3 regions of the Streptomyces clavuligerus genome follow, and region 1 is predicted to be linked to each of the others. Evidence: predicted binding sites of a transcription regulator. Region 1 holds the regulator's gene; each other region holds the start of a gene.
The links. Region 1 encodes HrcA, which represses chaperone genes, less so after heat shock. Its sites were predicted from a motif close to TTNGCACTCNGNNNNNCNGAGTGCNAA; they were not measured.
Positions count from the first base shown of each region.

Region 2: the regulator HrcA is predicted to act here: its motif matches at 3,492-3,518, upstream of groES (co-chaperone GroES).
Region 3: the regulator HrcA is predicted to act here: its motif matches at 1,346-1,372, upstream of groL (chaperonin GroEL).

Region 1 covers NZ_CP027858.1:4,709,675-4,716,343, reverse strand. The annotation lists gene CRV15_RS19815 (hypothetical protein) at 74-613, opposite strand; gene CRV15_RS19810 (16S rRNA (uracil(1498)-N(3))-methyltransferase) at 866-1,609, opposite strand; gene CRV15_RS19805 (nitronate monooxygenase) at 1,606-2,844, opposite strand; gene dnaJ (molecular chaperone DnaJ) at 3,126-4,262, opposite strand; gene hrcA (heat-inducible transcriptional repressor HrcA) at 4,263-5,288, opposite strand; gene CRV15_RS19790 (MBL fold metallo-hydrolase) at 5,464-6,189, shown strand; gene CRV15_RS19785 (DUF3097 domain-containing protein) at 6,200-6,669, shown strand, end outside.
Region 2 covers NZ_CP027858.1:2,466,893-2,473,561, forward strand. The annotation lists gene CRV15_RS09990 (hydroxyacid dehydrogenase) at 28-1,140, shown strand; gene groL (chaperonin GroEL) at 1,299-2,921, opposite strand; gene groES (co-chaperone GroES) at 3,038-3,346, opposite strand; gene CRV15_RS10005 (polysaccharide deacetylase family protein) at 3,608-4,498, opposite strand; gene CRV15_RS10010 (THUMP-like domain-containing protein) at 4,637-5,830, shown strand; gene CRV15_RS10015 (RNA polymerase sigma factor) at 6,243-6,669, opposite strand, start outside.
Region 3 covers NZ_CP027858.1:2,941,747-2,948,415, forward strand. The annotation lists gene CRV15_RS12230 (MoaD/ThiS family protein) at 6-281, shown strand; gene CRV15_RS12235 (cold-shock protein) at 729-932, shown strand; gene groL (chaperonin GroEL) at 1,537-3,159, shown strand; gene CRV15_RS12250 (alpha/beta hydrolase) at 3,504-5,063, shown strand; gene CRV15_RS36695 (hypothetical protein) at 5,198-5,395, opposite strand; gene CRV15_RS12260 (helix-turn-helix domain-containing protein) at 5,562-6,669, opposite strand, start outside.

The DNA of each region.
Region 1 (6,669 bases):
CGCTCTGTCCCCGCGGCCCGTGCGCTGTGCCCCGGGGGCCGCCGGCGGTGTCCGCCGCCCCGGCGACCGGTCGTCAGGTACGCGGCACGGCCGTGACGGTCTCGGTCACGGTGACCGTCACGGTGGGCCGGGGCCGGGGCTCGCCGCCGGGCGTGTAGGGGGTGTGACGTGGCGTCACCGCGCTCGGCCGGGCCGAGCAGTCCCCCAGATAGGTCGCGTCGAAGGCGGTCCGGCCGCTGATCCGCACGGTGAGGTCGCCCCGGACGCAGACACCGCCCCGCTCCTCCGTGACCCGGCCGGTGAGTGTGATCTTCTGGCCGGAGTCGGTCTCGCCCCTGCAGTCGACGGTCGCGTGGGCGGGCGGGGCGGAGGCGCCCTCTCCGGCGACATCCGCATCACAGGTGAACCAGTTGACCGCGACACCGAGCCGTTCCAGGGTCTTCGTGGTCATGCGGTCGGTGGTGAGCGCGACGGAGCCGGAGCGCAGCCGCTCGCCCGATCTGGGCTCGCAGGCGGCCGTCCCGGCGGCGATCGCCCCGGCGACGGCGATCGCGACGAGCCCCCGGGAGCGGCGGCGCCCGCGCGCCGTGCCGTGGATGGTCATGCCGTTCATGGACGGCAGAGTGACACCGGGCGGCGCTCAGTGAAAGAGCGGTTGCGGCCACAGATGACCCGTACGGGGGATGTACGGGAGATACCGGAGACTGCCTTCCGGCTATTTTCGGCCATTTCCGGCGACCACCCCGGCCGCGCGCCCCGCGAGCACCCCGGTGAGGAGCCGGGACGGGAACGGCGCCCGCCCCGGACGGTCCCCCGATCGCGGCCGGGGACGGTCCGGGGGCGGTCGGCGGCGTCCGGCGCGGGGCTACGACCAGCGGCCGGTGCGGCCCAGCAGCAGGGCGACGCCCGCCGTGCCCGCCGTGGAGGTCCGCAGCACACTGTGGCCCAGCCGGAACGGGCGCGCCCCGGCCGCGGCGAAGGCGTCCAACTCCTCCGGCGACACGCCCCCTTCGGGGCCGACCACCAGCACGATCGAGCCCTCGGCGGGGAGTTCGGCGGTGGCCAGCGCCTCGGCGCCCTCCTCGTGCAGCACGGCGGCGAAGTCGGCCTCCGCGAGCAGCGCGGCGACCTGCTTCGTGGTCGCCGCGTCGGCGACCTCGGGGAAGCGGAGCCGCCGGGACTGCTTGCCCGCCTCGCGGGCGGTGGCCCGCCACTTGGCGAGGGACTTGGCGCCCCGTTCCCCCCGCCACTGGGTGATGCAGCGGGCGGCGGACCAGGGCACGATCGTGTCGACACCGGTCTCCGTCATGGTCTCGACGGCGAGTTCGCCCCGGTCGCCCTTGGGGAGCGCCTGGACGACGGTGATCCGGGGCCGGGGCGCGGGCTCGTCGCGCAGCTCGCGCACCTCCACGACCAGGGTGTCCTTGCCCTCGGTCCGCAGCACCGCACCGGCGGCGCCCCGGCCCTGCCCGTCCGTGAGGACGATCTCCTCGCCGCTGGTGAGCCTGCGGACGGAGACGGCGTGGCGGCCCTCGGGGCCGTCGAGGGTGAACGGGGTGCCGGGAGCGGCACCGTCCAGGGAGCCGACGACGAAGACGGGGGCGGTCATGACGGGACCCCCGGCAGCCGGGTGGACGGAGCCTCGGGGGCCCGGCCGGGCCTCCGGGGCTCCGGGGGCTCCCCCGGTGCCCGCGCGGCGCCCGGCGCGGCGGTCCCGGCCGCCGTGTCCCCGGCGGCTCCGGGGCCGCCGGGAGCGGCAGGGCCCTCTGCGACAGCACGGGCGGCGGGGGCGAACTCCGCCCGCGCCGCGGCCAGCTCGGCGGCCAGCGCCTCCACCAGTTCCCCGGCGGGCAGCTCGCGCGCCAGCCGGTGCCCCTGCCCGGCCCACAGCGACATGCCCTGCGCGTCGCCCACCTTGGCGGCGGCCTTCCGCAGACCGCTCGTCAGATGGTGCACCTGCGGGTAGGCGGCGGGCGCGTACGGCCCGTGCTCCCGCATGAACCGGTTGACCAGGCCCCGCGCGGGCCGCCCCGAGAACGCCCGGGTCAGCTCCGTCCGGACGAAGAGCGGATCGGTCATCGCCTGCTTGTGCAGGGTGTGGGCGCCCGACTCGGGGCAGACGAGGAAGGCGGTGCCGAGCTGCGCGGCGCTCGCCCCGGCCGCGAGCACGGCGGCGATCTGGTCGCCCCGCATCAGCCCACCGGTGGCGATCACGGGCAGCCGGACCGCCTCCCGGATCAGCGTGATCAGGGTGAGCAGCCCGATCCCGGCGCCGTCCGTCGCGGGGTCGTCCCGGTGGGTGCCCTGGTGGCCGCCCGCCTCGACACCCTGCACACACAGGGCGTCGGCCCCGGCACGCTCGGCCGCCAGCGCCTCGTCGGGGGTGGTCACGGTGACCACGGTGGCCGTCCCGGCCCGCGCGAAGGACGCCAGTACCTCGGGCTCGGGACACCCGAAGGTGAACGAGACCACGGGCACAGGGTCGTCGCGGAGAATGGCCAGTTTCGCCTCGTACCCGTCGTCGCCGCCGGACTCGGGATCGCCGAGCGGGGTCTCGTACCAGGAGACCTCACCGGCGAGCTGCTGGCTGTAGACCTCCACGGCGCTCGGATCGGCGGTCGCGGGCTGCGGCATGAAGAGATTGACGCCGAAGGGACGGTCCGTCAGTCCCCGGATCTGCTTGATCTCCTGGTACATCCCGCCCGCCGTCTTGTATCCGGCGGCGAGGAACCCGAGCCCGCCCGCCTCGCCGACGGCGGCGGCGAGCTGCGGGCACGAGGCCCCGCCGGCCATGGGGGCCTGCACGATCGGATACCTGGAGAGATCGGTCAGTACGGAGGACATGCCTGCATCGTCGCATGCCGCTCGCACACCACCGAACCGGGCGCCCCCGGGCACGCGTCCCGGTGCGACCGCGCGGAAACCGGGGCCGAAGAACGCAGAGAACGCAAAGAACACAGAGAACGCGGCGGGACCGCCGTTCCGAAGGGGTCCGGGGAAAGCGGCGGGGCCGCCGTTCCGAAGGGGTCCGGGGAAAGCGGCGGGGCCGCCGTTCCGGAGGTTCCGGAGCGACGGCCCCATCGACACGGGGGTACGGGCGTCGGAGCCCGTCCCGCGCCTGGTGGCTAACGGCCGTTGAACGCGTCCTTCAGCCGGGAGAACAACCCCTGCTGCCCGGGCTGGAACTGCCCCATCGGGCGCTCCTCGCCCCGCAGCTTCGCCAGCTCGCGCAGCAGCCGCTCCTGCTCGGTGTCCAGCTTGGTCGGGGTCATGACCTCGACATGGACGATCAGATCGCCGCGTCCGCCGCCCCGCAGATGGGTGACGCCCCGGCCGTGCAGCGGGATCGACTGCCCGGACTGGGTGCCCGGCCGGATGTCGACCTCCTCCAGCCCGTCCAGGGTCTCCAGCGGCACCTTCGTCCCGAGCGCGCCCGCTGTCATCGGGATCGTCACCGTGCAGTGGAGATCGTCGCCGCGCCGCTGGAAGACCGGGTGGGGCAGCTCATGGATCTCGACATAGAGATCACCGGCCGGGCCGCCGCCGGGGCCGACCTCGCCCTCTCCCGCGAGCTGGATCCGGGTGCCGTTGTCGACACCCGCCGGGATCTTCACCGTCAGTGTGCGGCGCGAGCGGACCCGTCCGTCACCCGCGCACTCCGGGCACGGCGTCGGGACTACGGTCCCGAAGCCCTGGCACTGGGGGCAGGGGCGGGAGGTCATGACCTGGCCCAGGAAGGACCGTGTGACCTGCGAGACCTCACCACGGCCCCGGCACATGTCACAGGTCTGCGCCGAGGTGCCCGGCGCCGCGCCCTCACCCGAGCAGGTGGTGCAGACGACGGCCGTGTCGACCTGGATGTCCTTGGTGGTGCCGAAGGCCGCCTCGTTGAGCTCGATCTCCAGCCGGATCATCGCGTCCTGGCCGCGCCGGGTCCGCGAGCGCGGTCCCCGCTGCGACGCCGTTCCGAAGAACGCGTCCATGATGTCCGAGAAGTTCCCGAAGCCACCGGCGCCGAAGCCACCCGCGCCCGCACCGCCCGACTGGGAGAGCGGATCGCCGCCGAGGTCGTAGACCTGCTTCTTCTGCGGGTCCGACAGCACCTCGTAGGCGGCGTTGATCTCCTTGAACCGCTCCTGGGTCTTCGGATCGGGGTTGACATCCGGGTGCAGCTCGCGGGCGAGCCGCCGGAATGCCTTCTTGATCTCGTCCTGGGAAGCGTCGCGGCGCACGCCGAGTACGGCGTAGTAGTCCGTGGCCACTTACGACTCCGCCAGGATCTGTCCGACGTAACGTGCCACTGCGCGTACTGCTCCCATCGTTCCGGGGTAGTCCATGCGGGTCGGTCCGACCACGCCGAGTTTGGCGACTGCCTCGTCGCCCGAACCGTAGCCGACCGAGACCACGGACGTTGCGTTGAGCCCTTCATGGGCGTTCTCGTGACCAATGCGGACGGTCATGCCCATACCGCCCGACTCCTTGGCCTCTCCGAGCAGCTTGAGCAGCACCACATGCTCCTCCAGCGCCTCCAGGACGGGCCGGATCGTCAGCGGGAAGTCATGACCGAAACGGGTGAGGTTCGCCGTGCCGCCGATCATCAGCCGCTCCTCCTTCTCCTCCACCAGGGTCTCCAGCAGAGTGGAGAGAACGGTGGAGACGGCCCCCCGGTCCTCGGGCTCGAAGGAGTCGCCGAGGTCCTGCACCAGATGGGGCACGTCCGTGAAGCGACGGCCCACGACCCGGCTGTTGAGCCGCGCCCGCAGATCGGCGAGGAGATTCTCCCCGACCGGCGCCGGGCAGTCGACCAGGCGCTGCTCGACCCGTCCGGTGTCCGTGATCAGTACCAGCATCAGCCGCGCGGGAGCCAGGGACAGCAGCTCCACATGCCGGACGGTGGAACGGGTGAGCGAGGGGTACTGCACGACCGCGACCTGACGGGTGAGCTGCGCCAGCAGCCGCACCGTACGGCCCACGACGTCGTCGAGGTCCACGGCGCCGTCGAGGAAGCTCTGGATCGCCCGGCGCTCGGCCGCCGACAGCGGCTTGACCCCGGCGAGCTTGTCCACGAACAGGCGGTAGCCCTTGTCCGTGGGGATCCGTCCCGCGCTGGTGTGGGGCTGGGCGATGAAGCCCTCGTCCTCCAGAACGGCCATGTCGTTGCGCACGGTCGCCGGGGAGACCCCGAGCTGATGACGCTCGGTGAGCGCCTTGGAGCCCACCGGCTCCTCCGTGCCCACATAGTCCTGGACGATGGCACGCAACACTTCGAGCCTGCGTTCACTGAGCATCGCGCGCACCTCCAGTGGTGTTCCCTCGGTCGTGCTTCGGTCACTGTCTGGCACTCACAGGTGGCGAGTGCCAGTTTTCCCCGTGCCAGTGTACGGCCGTGGGGTACACCCCTAGCAAGGGCGACCGACCACGCTACCGCGCGCCCGCGCTGGTCGTTGCCAGTAGCGTCGCGGTATGAACGTGAGTTGGGAAGACCTCGGCTGGGAGCGGCTGGCCGCGGGGGTGGGACGGCGCAGGCTCCCCGGCTGGGACGCGACCTGTGGATTGATCGTCGGCACGGAGGGCGTCCTCCTGTACGACACGGGCTCCACCCTCACCGAGGGCACGGAGCTGAGGGTCCAGGTGGAGACCCTGCTCGCGGGGAGGCACGTGACACATATCGCACTGAGCCATCCCCATTTCGACCATGTGATGGGCACCGCCGCGTTCCCGGGGGCGGAGGTCTTCGGCGCCGTGGGCCTGGACGCCCTGCTGCGGCGCGAACGGGAGGAGCTGCGGTCGGACGCCGTGCGCCACGGCGTGGACGGCGCGGAGGCGGCGCGCTCCGCGGAGCTGCTGGTGGCGCCGGGCCACCTGGTCACCGGGGAACGGATGCTGGACCTGGGGGGCGGACGGCGGGTGCTGCTCGCGAACGTGGGTCCCGGGCACACCGGCCACGATCTCGCCGTGCTGGTGCCGGGCGAGCCCGAGGTGGTGTTCTGCGGCGATCTGGTGGAGGAGTCCGGCGAGCCGCAGGCCGGTCCGGACGCCATCGGCGCGCGCTGGCCCGCCGCGCTGGACCGGCTGCTGGCGCTGGGCGGCGAGGACGCGGCCTATGTCCCCGGGCACGGCGCGGTGGTGGACGCGGCCTTCGTCCGGGCCCAGCGCGCGGCGCTGGCGGAGCGGTTCGCGGTGTCGTAGCGTCGGCCGGATGCGCAGCTACAGCCCCGATCTGACGCCCCCGTGGAAGCGGCCCGGCCGCCAGGCCGTCCCCGAGGTGCCCGCCGAACCCGATCTCGTGGTGGAGGAGGTGGCCACCGGGTACTGCGGGGCGGTGATCGGCTGCGAGGCCGGGACGGTGACCCTGGAGGACCGCTTCGGCAAGCGGCGGGTCTTCCCGCTCGCCCCGCGGGGCTTTCTGCTGGAGGGGAGCGTCGTCACCCTGGTCCGCCCGGCACGGTCGCCCGCCGCCCCGGCGCGCACCGCGTCGGGCTCGGTGGCCGTCCCCGGGACACGGGCCAGGGTGGCGCGGGCGGGCCGTATCTATGTCGAGGGCCGCCACGACGCCGAGCTGGTCGAACGGGTCTGGGGCGACGATCTGCGGATCGAGGGGGTGGTCGTCGAGTATCTGGAGGGCGTCGACGACCTGCCCGCCGTGGTCGCGGAGTTCGCGCCGGGGCC
Region 2 (6,669 bases), 2.2 Mb from region 1:
CACCGGCCGCACGGGCAGCCGTCCTCCATGGAGCACGCGGAGCACGCCGGGCATGTGGAGCACGCGGCACACACAGGGCACACGAGGCACACGGGGCGGGGGGAGCGGGTCGCCCACGGGCCCGACGGCGACCGGCCCGAGGTGCTGCTCGCCATGGGCCCCGGAGTCGCGGAGCGGCTGTTCACGGCGGAGCAGCGGGCCCGGCTGACCGCCCTGGTCCGGACCGATCCGGGGCTGACCGCCCATGACCTGACCGCGCCGACCCCCGCCGTCGCCGCCGCGCTGTCCACCGCTGACGCCCTGCTGACCTGCTGGGGAGCCCCGGTGATCGGCTCCGCGGCGCTCGCCGCCGCCCCCCGGCTGCGGGCCGTCGTCCACGCCGCCGGGTCCGTGCGCCACCATGTCACCGCCGCCTGCTGGGACCGCGGGATCGCCGTCTCGTCGGCCGCGTCCGCGAACGCCCTCCCGGTGGCCGAGTACACCCTCGCCGCCATCCTCCTCGCGGGCAAACGCGTCCTGGAGTCGGCCCGGCGCTACACCCGGGCACGCACCCGCCCCGACTGGCGGCAGGCCCCCGCCGACCTGGGCAACTACCGCCGCACGGTGGGCATCGTCGGCGCCTCCCGGGTCGGTCGGCGGGTGATCGGACTGCTGCGCCCCTTCGATCTGCGGGTGCTGCTGTACGACCCGTGCACCGGCGACGCGGAGGCGGCGGCGCTGGGGGTGCGCCGGACCGGTCTCGACGAGCTGTGCGGGAGCAGCGACATCGTCTCGGTGCACGCCCCGGAGCTGCCGGAGACCTTCCATCTGATCGACGGTCCCCGGCTGGCGCTGATGCGGGACGGGGCGACGTTGATCAATACCGCCCGGGGCTCGCTCGTCGACGAGGGGGCGCTGCTGGCGGAGCTGGTGTCGGGGCGGCTGTCCGCGGTGCTCGATGTGACCGACCCCGAGCCCCCGGCCCCGGACTCCCTGCTCTACACCCTGCCGAACGTGCTGCTGACCCCGCATGTCGCGGGCTCTCTCGGGGGCGAGGTGCACCGGCTGGCGGAACGGGCCCTGGACGAGCTGGAGCGGTTCGCGCGGGGGCTGCCCTTCGCCTCGCCGGTGCGCCGCGACGAGCTGCGGTACGGCGCCTGAGCCGGGCGCGCCCGGAGCCGGGGGCCGGAAAAACGGGACCGGCCCGGTGCCCCCGCGACGGGGGCACCGGGCCGGTCGGAGCCACTGACTCCGGTATCCGCTCCGGCGGGGCCTCGGCGGCCCCTGGGCGGTCCGGTCCTCAGTGGGTCATCCGGTCCTCAGTGGGAGTGGCCGTGACCGTGGCCCGCGTCCGCCGGCTCCTCTTCCTTCTTCTCGACGACCAGGGTCTCGGTCGTGAGCAGCAGGGAGGCGATGGAGGCGGCGTTCTCCAGGGCGGAACGGGTGACCTTGACCGGGTCGATGACACCGGCCTTGACCAGGTCGCCGTACTCGCCGGAGGCGGCGTTGTAGCCCTGGCCCTTCTCCAGCTCGGCGACCTTGGAGACGATGACGTAGCCCTCCAGGCCGGCGTTCTCGGCGATCCAGCGCAGCGGCTCGACGGCGGCGCGGCGGACGACGGCGACACCGGTGGCCTCGTCGCCCTCCTTGCCGAGGTTGCCCTCCAGCACCTTCACGGCGTGGACGAGCGCGGAGCCACCACCGGAGACGATGCCCTCCTCGACCGCGGCGCGGGTCGCGGAGATGGCGTCCTCCAGACGGTGCTTCTTCTCCTTCAGCTCCACCTCGGTGGCGGCGCCGACACGGATCACGCAGACACCGCCGGCCAGCTTGGCCAGGCGCTCCTGGAGCTTCTCGCGGTCCCAGTCCGAGTCGGTGGTCTCGATCTCGGCCTTGATCTGGGCGACGCGGGCCGCGACGTCCTCGGAGCTGCCGCCACCGTCGACGATGGTGGTGTCGTCCTTGGTGATGGTGACGCGGCGGGCGGTGCCCAGCACGTCCAGACCGGCCTGGTCGAGCTTGAGGCCGACCTCCTCGGCGATGACGGTGGCACCGGTGAGGATGGCCATGTCCTGGAGCATCGCCTTGCGGCGGTCGCCGAAGCCGGGGGCCTTGACGGCCACGGCGTTGAACGTGCCGCGGATCTTGTTCACGACGAGGGTGGACAGGGCCTCGCCCTCGACGTCCTCGGCGATGATCAGCAGCGGCTTGGAGCCACCCGCCTGGATGACCTTCTCCAGCAGCGGCAGCAGGTCCTGGATCGCGGAGATCTTGCCCTGGTTGATGAGGATGTACGGGTCCTCCAGGACGGCCTCCATCCGCTCCTGGTCGGTGACCATGTACGGGGAGAGGTAGCCCTTGTCGAAGGCCATGCCCTCGGTGAAGTCCAGCTCCAGACCGAAGGTGTTGGACTCCTCGACGGTGATGACGCCGTCCTTGCCGACCTTGTCCATGGCCTCGCCGACCAGCTCGCCGACCTGCGTGTCCTGCGCGGAGAGCGCGGCGACGGCGGCGATGTCGGACTTGTCCTCGATCGGACGGGCGGTCGCGAGAAGCTCCTCGGAGACGGCCTTGACCGCGGCGTCGATGCCCTTCTTCACGGAGGCCGGGGAGGCGCCCGCGGCGACGTTGCGCAGACCCTCGCGGACCAGCGCCTGGGCCAGCACGGTGGCGGTGGTGGTGCCGTCACCCGCGATGTCGTTGGTCTTGGTCGCCACCTCCTTCACGAGCTGGGCGCCCAGGTTCTCGTACGGGTCCTCGATCTCCACCTCGCGGGCGATCGTCACACCGTCGTTGGTGATGGTGGGGGCACCGAACTTCTTGTCGATGACGACATTGCGGCCCTTGGGGCCGATGGTCACCTTGACGGTGTCGGCGAGCTTGTTGACGCCGCGCTCAAGGGCGCGACGGGCGTCCTCGTCGAACTTCAGGATCTTCGCCATGGGAGCGTCTCAGTCCTCTTCGTGATACGAACCGCTAGACAAACATCGCGCCCCCGGCGCCCGGATGGTGTCATTCGGCGGGGCCAGGGGCGCGATGTACGAAAAACTGGGGTGAATTACTTCTCGATGATCGCGAGCACGTCGCGGGCCGAGAGGACGAGGTACTCCTCGCCGCTGTACTTCACCTCGGTGCCGCCGTACTTGCTGTAGAGCACGACGTCGCCGACCTGGACGTCGAGCGGCAGGCGCTCGCCGTTCTCGAAACGGCCCGGGCCCACGGCGAGGACGACGCCCTCCTGGGGCTTCTCCTTCGCGGTGTCCGGGATGACCAGGCCGGAGGCCGTGGTCTGCTCGGCGTCGAGCGGCTGGACCACGATGCGGTCCTCGAGCGGCTTGATGGCAACCTTGGAGCTGGTGGTCGTCACGATCCGACCTCCCCCTTCGGAGATCTCACGGGGTTAACTGTCTGAGGTGGCGACCAGGTCGATCCGTCGTCGCGGGTGCCGGACCTGCCCGTCGCTGTGTTGGCACTCTCCTGTGGGGAGTGCCAGAGCGAGACTATGACCGCGCTTAGCACTCGGTCAAGCGGAGTGCCAGATACGACCCCCTGGCGTCACCCCGGACGGACGCGCCCGGCCCCTCCGGCCGCCGCCGGCCCGCCCCCCGCCGGGCCCTCCCGGGCGCCCTCAGACGTAGTCCTCCAGCCGGGCCACCGCGTATCCCTTCTCCGTGACGGTCCGCATGACCTGGCGGATCATGTCGGGCATGGTGCCGTCCCACTCGTCCGTCCCCCGGAAGTGGGTGAGGATGATGTCCCCGGGGTGCAGATCCCGGTCCCACTCCCGCCACTCCATGCGGTCGGGGAACGCCTCCGCCGCCCAGAGCGGCACGGCCTTGATCCCGCACGCCTTGGCCGCGCGCAGGGTGTCCTGGTTGTAGTTCCCGTACGGCGGGCGGAAGAGCGGCGGGCGCTGCCCGTACCGCCGGGCGAGCCGGTCCTGCTGGCCGCAGATCTCCCGTTTCTGCGCGGCGTAGTCGAGACCGGGCATATAGCGGTGGTTCAGGGTGTGGTTGTGCAGGGCGGTGCCCCGGTCGCGCATCTCCTGGAAGTACGGATAGTCGTCGCTGATCAGGTAGTCGCTGAGGAACGAGCTGTACGGGATCTGGAGCTCGGACATCATCCGCAGCAGCTCCGGGTCCTTCTCCCGGCCGTCGTCGATGGTGAGGAAGACGACCCGTTCGGTCACCGGGACGGTGGTGAAGACCGGCGGCAGCGTGTCGTGGCCCGCCACCTCGAAGCCCGCCCGGGTGGTCAGCTCCGGCTTGGCGGCGGGCGGCGGGGGTGCGACGAGCGGGACCCGGTCCAGCCCCCATTTCGCCGCCGCCGCGGCCCGCAGCGCCTGGGTCCGGCGGGCCCGCTCGGCCCTGTCGACCGGCGACCCGGGCGGCCCCGCCTGCCGCCGCGCCGCCTGCGGGCCGGGGGCGCCGCCGCCCGCGCCGTCCCCGGCCGTGCACGCGGACGTGGCGAGGGCGGCGAGCAGCGCGGCGGCAGCGGCGGCGGTCCTGCGCCGTTTCACCCGTCTGAGCTTTGCGGTATTTTTTTCCTTTTGTCTGTTCAGCTTCATGGCGCTCGATCCTGGCAGGACACCGGCGCCCGGCCGCTCCGACACCGCCACCGGAAGCGGACCGTCCCCCGGCTGGCCCACAATGGCCGGGTGAACGACCTCTCCCCGCTCCTCACCGACGAGGGCCAGGCCCTGCTGGGCACCCTGCGCGACCACGACCCCGCGCGGGAACTGGCGATCGCCACCCGGCTGCGCCGCACCCACCCGGCCGAGCTGGTGTCCGCGGCGATCGGGCAGGCCCGGCTGCGACAGCGCGCGGTGGCGAAATTCGGCGCCGAGGACGCGCACCGCATGTACTTCACCCCCCACGGCGTCGAACAGGCGACACGGAAGGCCGTCGCCGAATACCGCGCCGGACGCTTCGCCGCACTCGGGGTACGCTCCGTCGCCGACCTGTGCAGCGGCATCGGCGGAGACGCGATCGCGCTCGCCCGCGCGGGCATCCGGGTCCTGGCCGTGGACCGCGACCCGCTGACCGCGTCCGTGGCCCGCGCCAACGCCCGCGCCCTCGGGCTCACGGAACTGATCGAGGTACGCGAAGCCGACGTCACCGAGGTCGACACCACGGCATACGACGCCGTCTTCGTCGACCCGGCCCGCCGCGGCGGCCGGGGCCGCATCTTCGACCCCGAGTCCTACTCCCCTCCCCTGTCCTGGGCCATCGCCTCCGCCCGCACCCGCCCCCACGCCGCACTGAAAATCGCCCCCGGAGTGCCGCACGAACTCGTCCCCGACGACTTCGCCGCGGAATGGATCTCGTACGAGGGAGACGTCAAGGAAGCCGTGCTGTGGTCGGGCACCGAACCCGGCACCGTACGGGCCACGCTGCTCCCCGGCGGACACTCACTCACCGGACGGCGACTGCCCGACCCGCCGGTACGGCCCGTCGGCCGCTACCTGTACGAACCGGACGGCGCGGCGATCCGGGCCCACCTCGTCGCCGAGATCGCCGAAGAGCTGAACGGCGGGCTCATCGACGCGACCATCGCCTACATCACCTCCGACGAGGCACACCCCGGGCCGCCGTTCACCACCGCGTACGAGATCACGGATGTACTCCCGTTCCATCTGAAGAACCTCAAAGCACTGGTACGCGAACGGGAGATCGGCACCCTGACCGTGAAAAAACGCGGCTCCGCGGTGGAACCGGAAGAAGTCCGCCGCCGCGTCAAGCCCAAGGGGCCGAACATGGCGACGGTCTTCCTCACCAGGGTCGACGGCGCCCCAAGCATGCTCATCGGACAGCCCCTTTCTTTGTGGCTCGGTTCGCCTCCGGGGCGCTGAAGCGTGCGCCGACGGTCGACCGTGCTCGGCCGCTCGTTCCTCACGGCCTGCGCGCGCTCTCCACTTTCGGCACCCGCGGCACCCCTTCGGCTCACTCGCCCCGAGGACAAGGCAGACGTCCAGCCCAAAAACACAGGGGCGAGGCAAACGCCCGGCCCAAGAGCCCACGAGGCGGGGGCCTGCTCTCTGCTCCCGGCACCCGCGGCACCCCTTCGGCTCACCCGCCGCAGGACGGAGGCGGACGCCCGGCCCAAGAGCCAGGGGCGCGCGCTCCGCTCCCGGCAGCCACGCGTCCCCACGGCCCACTCACCCGCAGGGCCAAGGCAAACAGCCGGCCCAGGGACGGGGCAGGGGCAGAGGGTGAGGGCGCACGCGCCCCGGGGAACCGTCCCGGGGCGGGGCGGTGGTCCGCTCACGCACGGGGCGGGAGCAGCCGTTCAGCGCGGGTCAGCAGCAGGGAGCGTTCGGCGGCGTTGCGGGTGAGGGTGGCGGCGCGGTGGAGTTCGGCGCGGGCCTCCGTGGTGCGGCCGAGGCGGGCGAGGAGGTCGGCGCGGACGCTGGGCAGCAGATGGTAGTCGCGCAGCGCGGGCGCCTCGGCGAGGGCGTCGACGAGGGCCAGGGCCGCCCCGGGCCCCTCGGACATGGAGACGGCGACCGCGCGGTTGAGTTCGACCACCGGGGAGGGGGCGACCCGGGCGAGCTGCCCGTACAGCGCCGCGATGGTGGCCCAGTCGGTGTCCTCGTACCGCGGCGCCCGCGCGTGGCACGCCGCGATGGCCGCCTGGAGCAGATAGGGGCCGGGCGCCTCGGCCCGTTCCCTGCCGCGTTCGAGCGCGAGG
Region 3 (6,669 bases), 1.8 Mb from region 1:
ACCCCATGAGCGTCACCGTCCGCATCCCGACCATTCTGCGCACCTACACCGACGGCCGGTCCGAGGTCCCCGCCGAGGGCACCACCCTCGCCGAGGTGATCGCCGACCTGGAGAAGAACCACGCCGGAATCGCCGCGCGCGTCCTCGACGACGCGGGGAAGCTGCGCCGTTTTGTGAACGTCTACGTCAATGACGACGATGTCCGATTCGAGCAGGGTCTGGAGACCGCGACGCCCGACGGCGCCGGTGTCTCGATCATCCCCGCGGTCGCCGGCGGCTGAACCCGTCGCACTTACGCAACGTCACTTCAATTGCCCCCTCCGTAAGACAAACGGAGGGGGCAATTCTGCATGGTTGAGCGCGCTACAGTTGGGGAACGCCCCCGGGCCGGAGTCTTCGAGCGCCCTATGGGAATGCGCCCGGGCGCGATAAGAAGCAGCCAATGTGCTCATTGATTTTGTCTTGTTAGTCTCCTTTGCCGGGCCCGACTTGCCCTGGAATTTCGTGAATTCTCGGCAATTGTCCCTTCCTGTGCTCCCGGAATTCTCGTCCGATTGACCTGTTGCAGAGGGCAGTTGGGCAGATACATTCAGCCGCGGTCGACGCGTTCCGACGCACACCTGTGGGGCCTTCGTCCCGTCTTCGACGGAGTTGGCGCAACGGGTGAGATCTGACCCGGGTCCGCGAAGTGCGGTCCTGCGCAAGGGCCAGTAATAGGGGAGTTAGGCATGGCTCAGGGCACCGTCAAGTGGTTCAACGCGGAGAAGGGGTACGGCTTCATCGCGGTCGACGGTGGTGCGGACGTATTCGTCCACTACAGCGCGATCCAGATGGACGGCTACCGCACCCTGGAGGAGGGTCAGCGAGTCGAGTTCGAAATCTCGCAGGGTCAGAAGGGCCCGCAGGCTGACATGGTGAAGCTGACGGCCTGAGCAGGCCGCGGCCCACGGGCCGGACCGGACGGACCGCGCACGCGGACCGGACGGACCGGACAGCCCGCGCCGTCCGCGAGGGCGGTCTGCGACGCGATCGGCCACCGACACGCTCACGCATGTGGGGTCCGCATCCCGGAGACGGGGTGCGGACCCCACATGCGTTCCCGGGCCCGGACAGGTGCCCCCGGGTCCGCGCGGCCCCGGCACAGACGCGAGTGAGCCCCGCCGCAGACGCGGGTGAGCCCCCGGACAGACGCGCGCGGGACTCGGCACAGAGGCGGGTGAGCCCCGGCACAGACATGGGCGGACGCCGCGGACCGGCAGGCTCCGGACCCGGGCGCGCACCGGGCCGCGGACCCGTTCCCGGCCGGTCCCGCACCCCCCGTGAGGGTCCCGTTCTCTCCAAGGCGCTTGCACTCTCCCTAGGCGAGTGCTAATCATTGGCGTTAGCACTCTCCCAGTGAGAGTGACAAAAGAAGGACCGGGTCGGTGAGGTCCGCAGGCCGGGTGGGCGGGAGCCCACAGGGTGTGCAGGGCCGTCCGTCGCGGGCGCCAGCGCGGTCCGCCAGAGCTTCCCACCAGTCCGTGGAGGACACTTCACATGGCAAAGATCATCGCGTTCGACGAGGAGGCGCGGCGCGGCCTTGAGCGCGGTATGAACCAGCTCGCCGACGCCGTCAAGGTCACCCTCGGTCCCAAGGGGCGGAACGTCGTCCTGGAGAAGAAGTGGGGCGCGCCCACGATCACCAACGATGGTGTGTCCATCGCCAAGGAGATCGAGCTGGAGGACCCGTACGAGAAGATCGGCGCCGAGCTGGTCAAGGAAGTCGCCAAGAAGACGGACGACGTCGCCGGTGACGGCACGACGACCGCCACGGTCCTGGCTCAGGCGCTGGTCCGCGAGGGTCTGCGCAACGTCGCCGCCGGCGCCAACCCGATGGCCCTGAAGCGCGGTATCGAGAAGGCCGTCGAGGCCGTCTCCGCCGCCCTGCTGGAGCAGGCGAAGGACGTGGAGACCAAGGAGCAGATCGCCTCCACCGCCTCCATCTCCGCCGCCGACACCCAGATCGGCGAGCTGATCGCCGAGGCCATGGACAAGGTCGGCAAGGAAGGCGTCATCACCGTCGAGGAGTCCCAGACCTTCGGTCTGGAGCTGGAGCTCACCGAGGGTATGCGCTTCGACAAGGGCTACATCTCGGCGTACTTCGCCACCGACATGGAGCGTATGGAGGCGTCCCTGGACGACCCGTACATCCTGATCGTGAACTCCAAGATCGGCAATGTGAAGGACCTCCTTCCGCTGCTGGAGAAGGTCATGCAGTCGGGCAAGCCGCTGCTGATCATCGCCGAGGACGTCGAGGGCGAGGCCCTGTCCACGCTGGTCGTCAACAAGATCCGTGGCACCTTCAAGTCCGTCGCCGTCAAGGCCCCGGGCTTCGGCGACCGCCGCAAGGCCATGCTGAACGACATCGCCATCCTCACCGGCGGCACGGTCATCTCCGAGGAGGTCGGCCTCAAGCTGGAGAACGCCGGCCTGGACCTGCTGGGCCGCGCCCGCAAGGTCGTCATCACCAAGGACGAGACCACCATCGTCGACGGTGCCGGTGACAGCGACCAGGTTGCCGGTCGCGTCAACCAGATCCGCGCCGAGATCGAGAACTCCGACTCGGACTACGACCGCGAGAAGCTCCAGGAGCGTCTGGCGAAGCTGGCCGGCGGCGTGGCCGTCATCAAGGCCGGTGCCGCGACCGAGGTCGAGCTCAAGGAGCGCAAGCACCGCATCGAGGACGCCGTGCGCAACGCGAAGGCGGCCGTCGAGGAGGGCATCGTCGCCGGTGGCGGCGTGGCGCTGCTCCAGGCTTCCGCCGTCTTCGACAAGCTGGAGCTGACGGGCGACGAGGCCACCGGTGCCAACGCCGTCCGCCTGGCCCTGGAGGCCCCGCTCAAGCAGATCGCCGTCAACGGCGGCCTTGAGGGCGGCGTCGTGGTCGAGAAGGTGCGCAACCTGACCCCGGGTCACGGTCTGAACGCCGCGACCGGCGAGTACGTGGACATGATCGCCGAGGGCATCCTCGACCCGGCGAAGGTGACCCGTTCCGCGCTCCAGAACGCCGCCTCCATCGCGGCGCTCTTCCTCACCACCGAGGCCGTCATCGCCGACAAGCCGGAGAAGGCCGCTGCGGCTGCTCCGGGCGGCATGCCGGGCGGTGACATGGACTTCTGATCCTCCGGGATCAGCGGTTCCGCTGCTGTCCAGGGCGGCACTCCCCTTGTGGGGGTGCCGCCCTGCGGCGTTTCCCGGAACGGGACGCCGCGCGGGCGCGGGCGTTTTCCCCGGAACGGGACGTTCCGCCGGGCGGGCAGGACCGGGGTCGGGGGAGCCGGTCGTTTCTCCACCCCTCGGATGTCGCGCCGGACCGGCCGTACCACGGGGGTCGTACGAAGATGACGCCGCGGGGTGGATGCCCCGGCGCTTTCGTTCACGGCAAGGTCGTCAGTGATCCGTTCATGGTGCATCGGCCCGGGGCGCCGCCCCGGGGCACCGGACGGCACACGAGAGGACCCCGTATGCGTTTACGCGCACTCATACCGGCACTCGCCGTGGGGCTGCTGGCCCCGCTGGCCCCGCTGGCACCGCAGGCGACCGCCCGGACCGCCCCGGCGGCCGAGCCCTCTCCGGCAACGTGGTACGAGACCCAGAAGCCCGCGTGGAAGCACTGCGGCGGCACGGCGCCCGCCCGCTTCCAGTGCGCCACCCTCCAGATGCCGTTGGACTACCGGCGGCCCGACGGACCGACGATCGGCGTCGCGATCTCCCGCCTCGCCACCAGCACCCCGGAGCAGCGCCGCGGAGTACTGCTCTTCAACCCCGGCGGCCCCGGCGGCTCCGGCCTCGAAGACCCGCTGCTCTTCGCGAAGGACCTGCCCCGGTCCGTGCTCGAACGGTACGACCTGATCGGCTTCGACCCCCGGGGCGTCGGCCGCAGCTCCCCGTTGAACTGCGGCCTCGACGAGGACGAGAAGGCCGGGGGCTTCTGGAGCCCGTACAAGCCGGAGACGGAGCAGCGGGACATCGCCCGGTCCCGCTCGATCGCCGAGAAGTGCAGAGCGAGGGAGGGCGAGCGCGTTCCGCATATCTCGACGAGGAACACCGCCCGCGACATGGATGTCATCCGCGCCGTCCTCGGCGAACGGAAGATCTCGTACATCGGCGTCTCCTACGGGACCTATCTGGGCGCCGTCTACACCCAGATGTTCCCCCACCGCGCCGACCGCTTCATCCTCGACAGCGCCGTCGACCCGACGCTGGCCTGGCGCGGCATGTTCCGCACCTGGGGCCCGGAGGCCGAGACCGCCTTCACCCGCTGGACGCGGTGGACGGCCGCGCGCGACGCCCGCTACGACCTGGGCGGCACACCCGCCCAGGTCCGCGACACCTTCTGGGGGCTGGTGCGGAAGGCCGAGCGTACGCCGATCTCCCTGCACGGACGGGAGTGGAACGGGGACGCGATCCGCCTCCTGCGGCCCACGTTCTTCTCGGTGAAGGAGGGAGCGGACGCGATGGCGAACCTGCGCCGAGCCTCCCTCGGCCTGCCGGTGGGCCCCGCCCCCGCGACCCCCGCCTTCCCCGATATGACGGGCTTCTGGGACACCCTCTGGTCCATCGCCTGCGGTGACGACGACACCTCCTGGCCCCGCGACCCGGGCACCTATCGGGAGGACGCCATCCGGGACAAAGCCCGCTATCCGCTCTACGGCGACTTCGCGTCCAGCGTCAAGGCATGCGCCTTCTGGGGCACCTCGCCCGAGCCCGTCACCACGTTCGACAAGCCCGCCAAGGCGCTGATCCTCCAGAACGAGTGGGACTCGCAGACCTCGTACGCGAACGGACTCGGCATGCACCGGACCCTGAAGGGCTCCCGGCTGGTCTCGGTCAAGGGCGGCGAGGGCCACGGCATCTACAACTACGCCCCCAACCCCTGCGCCCTGAAGTCGGCGAACGACTACCTGATCACGGGAGTCCTCCCGCACCAGAACGTGACCTGCACCGCCGTCGACGACCAGACCTCCCACCGCGCGACGCCCTCGCTGAGGCCCCCGGTCTCCCGCAAGGCGGGCATGCTCTGACCTCAGCTCATGCGGACGGCCCCGCGGGGGGAGGCCCGGGCGCCTGTATTACGTCGGGAGGCGGAGTGTTTCCAGCTCACGGGCGATGGCCAAGGCGATGATCCCCACGGATACGGCCCACAACGACAGCATCATCACTGCGCCCAGGGCAGATACTTTTCGGTTTCGCACAGGTCGCTTTCAGTTGCTCGCTGACCCATGCGATGCCCCGAGGGGAGCTGGGGACCGTCAACAGGGGTCTTCTTCTTCAGCTTGCAGTCGGGACGGGGGCAGGCACAGGGGCCGAAATCAAAGGGGTTGAATTCCGGGTACCTGGGGGGTGGTTGACGCACCGCTCATCTCCATGGGGGTACTGGTGGATCACGGCACTGCGGTGCCCCCACCGGGTCGGCAGCGGGGCCAAGCGCAGCGGCTTCGTTTTACAGCCTTGCGGAACAGCAAGGGGTTGGCGTTGACAGAGAGCCAACGCCAACCCCTTGCTTTTTAGGCTTACTTGCGCTAAACGCCGCCCCACTGGGCAAACGCCCGTAGCCTGTCGGAGACGCTGGGGCGCGCCCGAAGAAGCACTCCCACCGTGGAGCGGACCGTCGGGTGGTACCGCGTCTGCTGGGGAGATACCCGTCGAGCCGATTCCAGAGAGGCCAGCGCCTCCTCGTACCGGGCGGTCAACGCCTGTGACCGGGCCGTGTCGATCCAGTAGACACCGGCACGAGCCGCCGGATAGTCGGTCGGCAGACGGACCGCGTTGCTCAGCTCCACGGCCAGGCCGTGTTCATCCCGATCGCCCGCTGCCTCAATGGCGTGCTGCTCAACATTGGTCGGACCGAACACAAAGCAGTAGTGATTCGTCTCCCCTATGTCTCTGGCGATACCTCGGGCCTCTTCGAGCCATGCCTCCATTTCCTGCCGGTCCCCCCGCAGACCATGCAGCTGCACACCCTTGAGAATGAGGCCGCCCCGGACGGCGTGCGTCTTCTCGGTACCGTCCGGCTCCAGGTCCCTCAACCCTTGCCGCACCAGCCGGATTCCGCGATCCAACGCCGGTCCCTCGGCCAGCAGCATGACCCGCTTGACCCGCTCCGCCGCCACCTGTCGAGGGTCGCCCGACTGTCCGGCGGCAGCGGCCATCCTGGCCAGAGAGAGACGGGCCAAGTCCATATAGCCGAGCTTGTACGCCACGCTGAAAGCACCGAGCGCGGCTTCGGTCTGGAGCCAGAAAATCTGCTCGCGGGCCCGGGAGGGGGAGGAATGCAGTTGCGTCGCATGGGAAAGCTCACCGAGGAGACCGGGCAGCAGCTCGGCCAATTCACCATAAGCGGCGTCGGTTCTGAGTTTCTGGACCCGCGCGATTTCCCCTTGCAGATCCGCGATGGGGCGCGGCTGAGGATCTTCCTCGTCCGGCGGAATGTCCCAGTCGTCAAGCGCGATGCTGAGCGGTGCGATCAGACGGTCCAACTGATCTTGGCGAAGCTGTTCGATGTACGGCTGGCCGTGCAGCACCGTCACGCTGACGCTCAGCGCTCGGGCCACCGATGAGACAAGCTGCTCGCTCGCCACTCGACTACCGCGTTCGATTCGAGAGAGCATCGACGGAGAAACCGCTGAT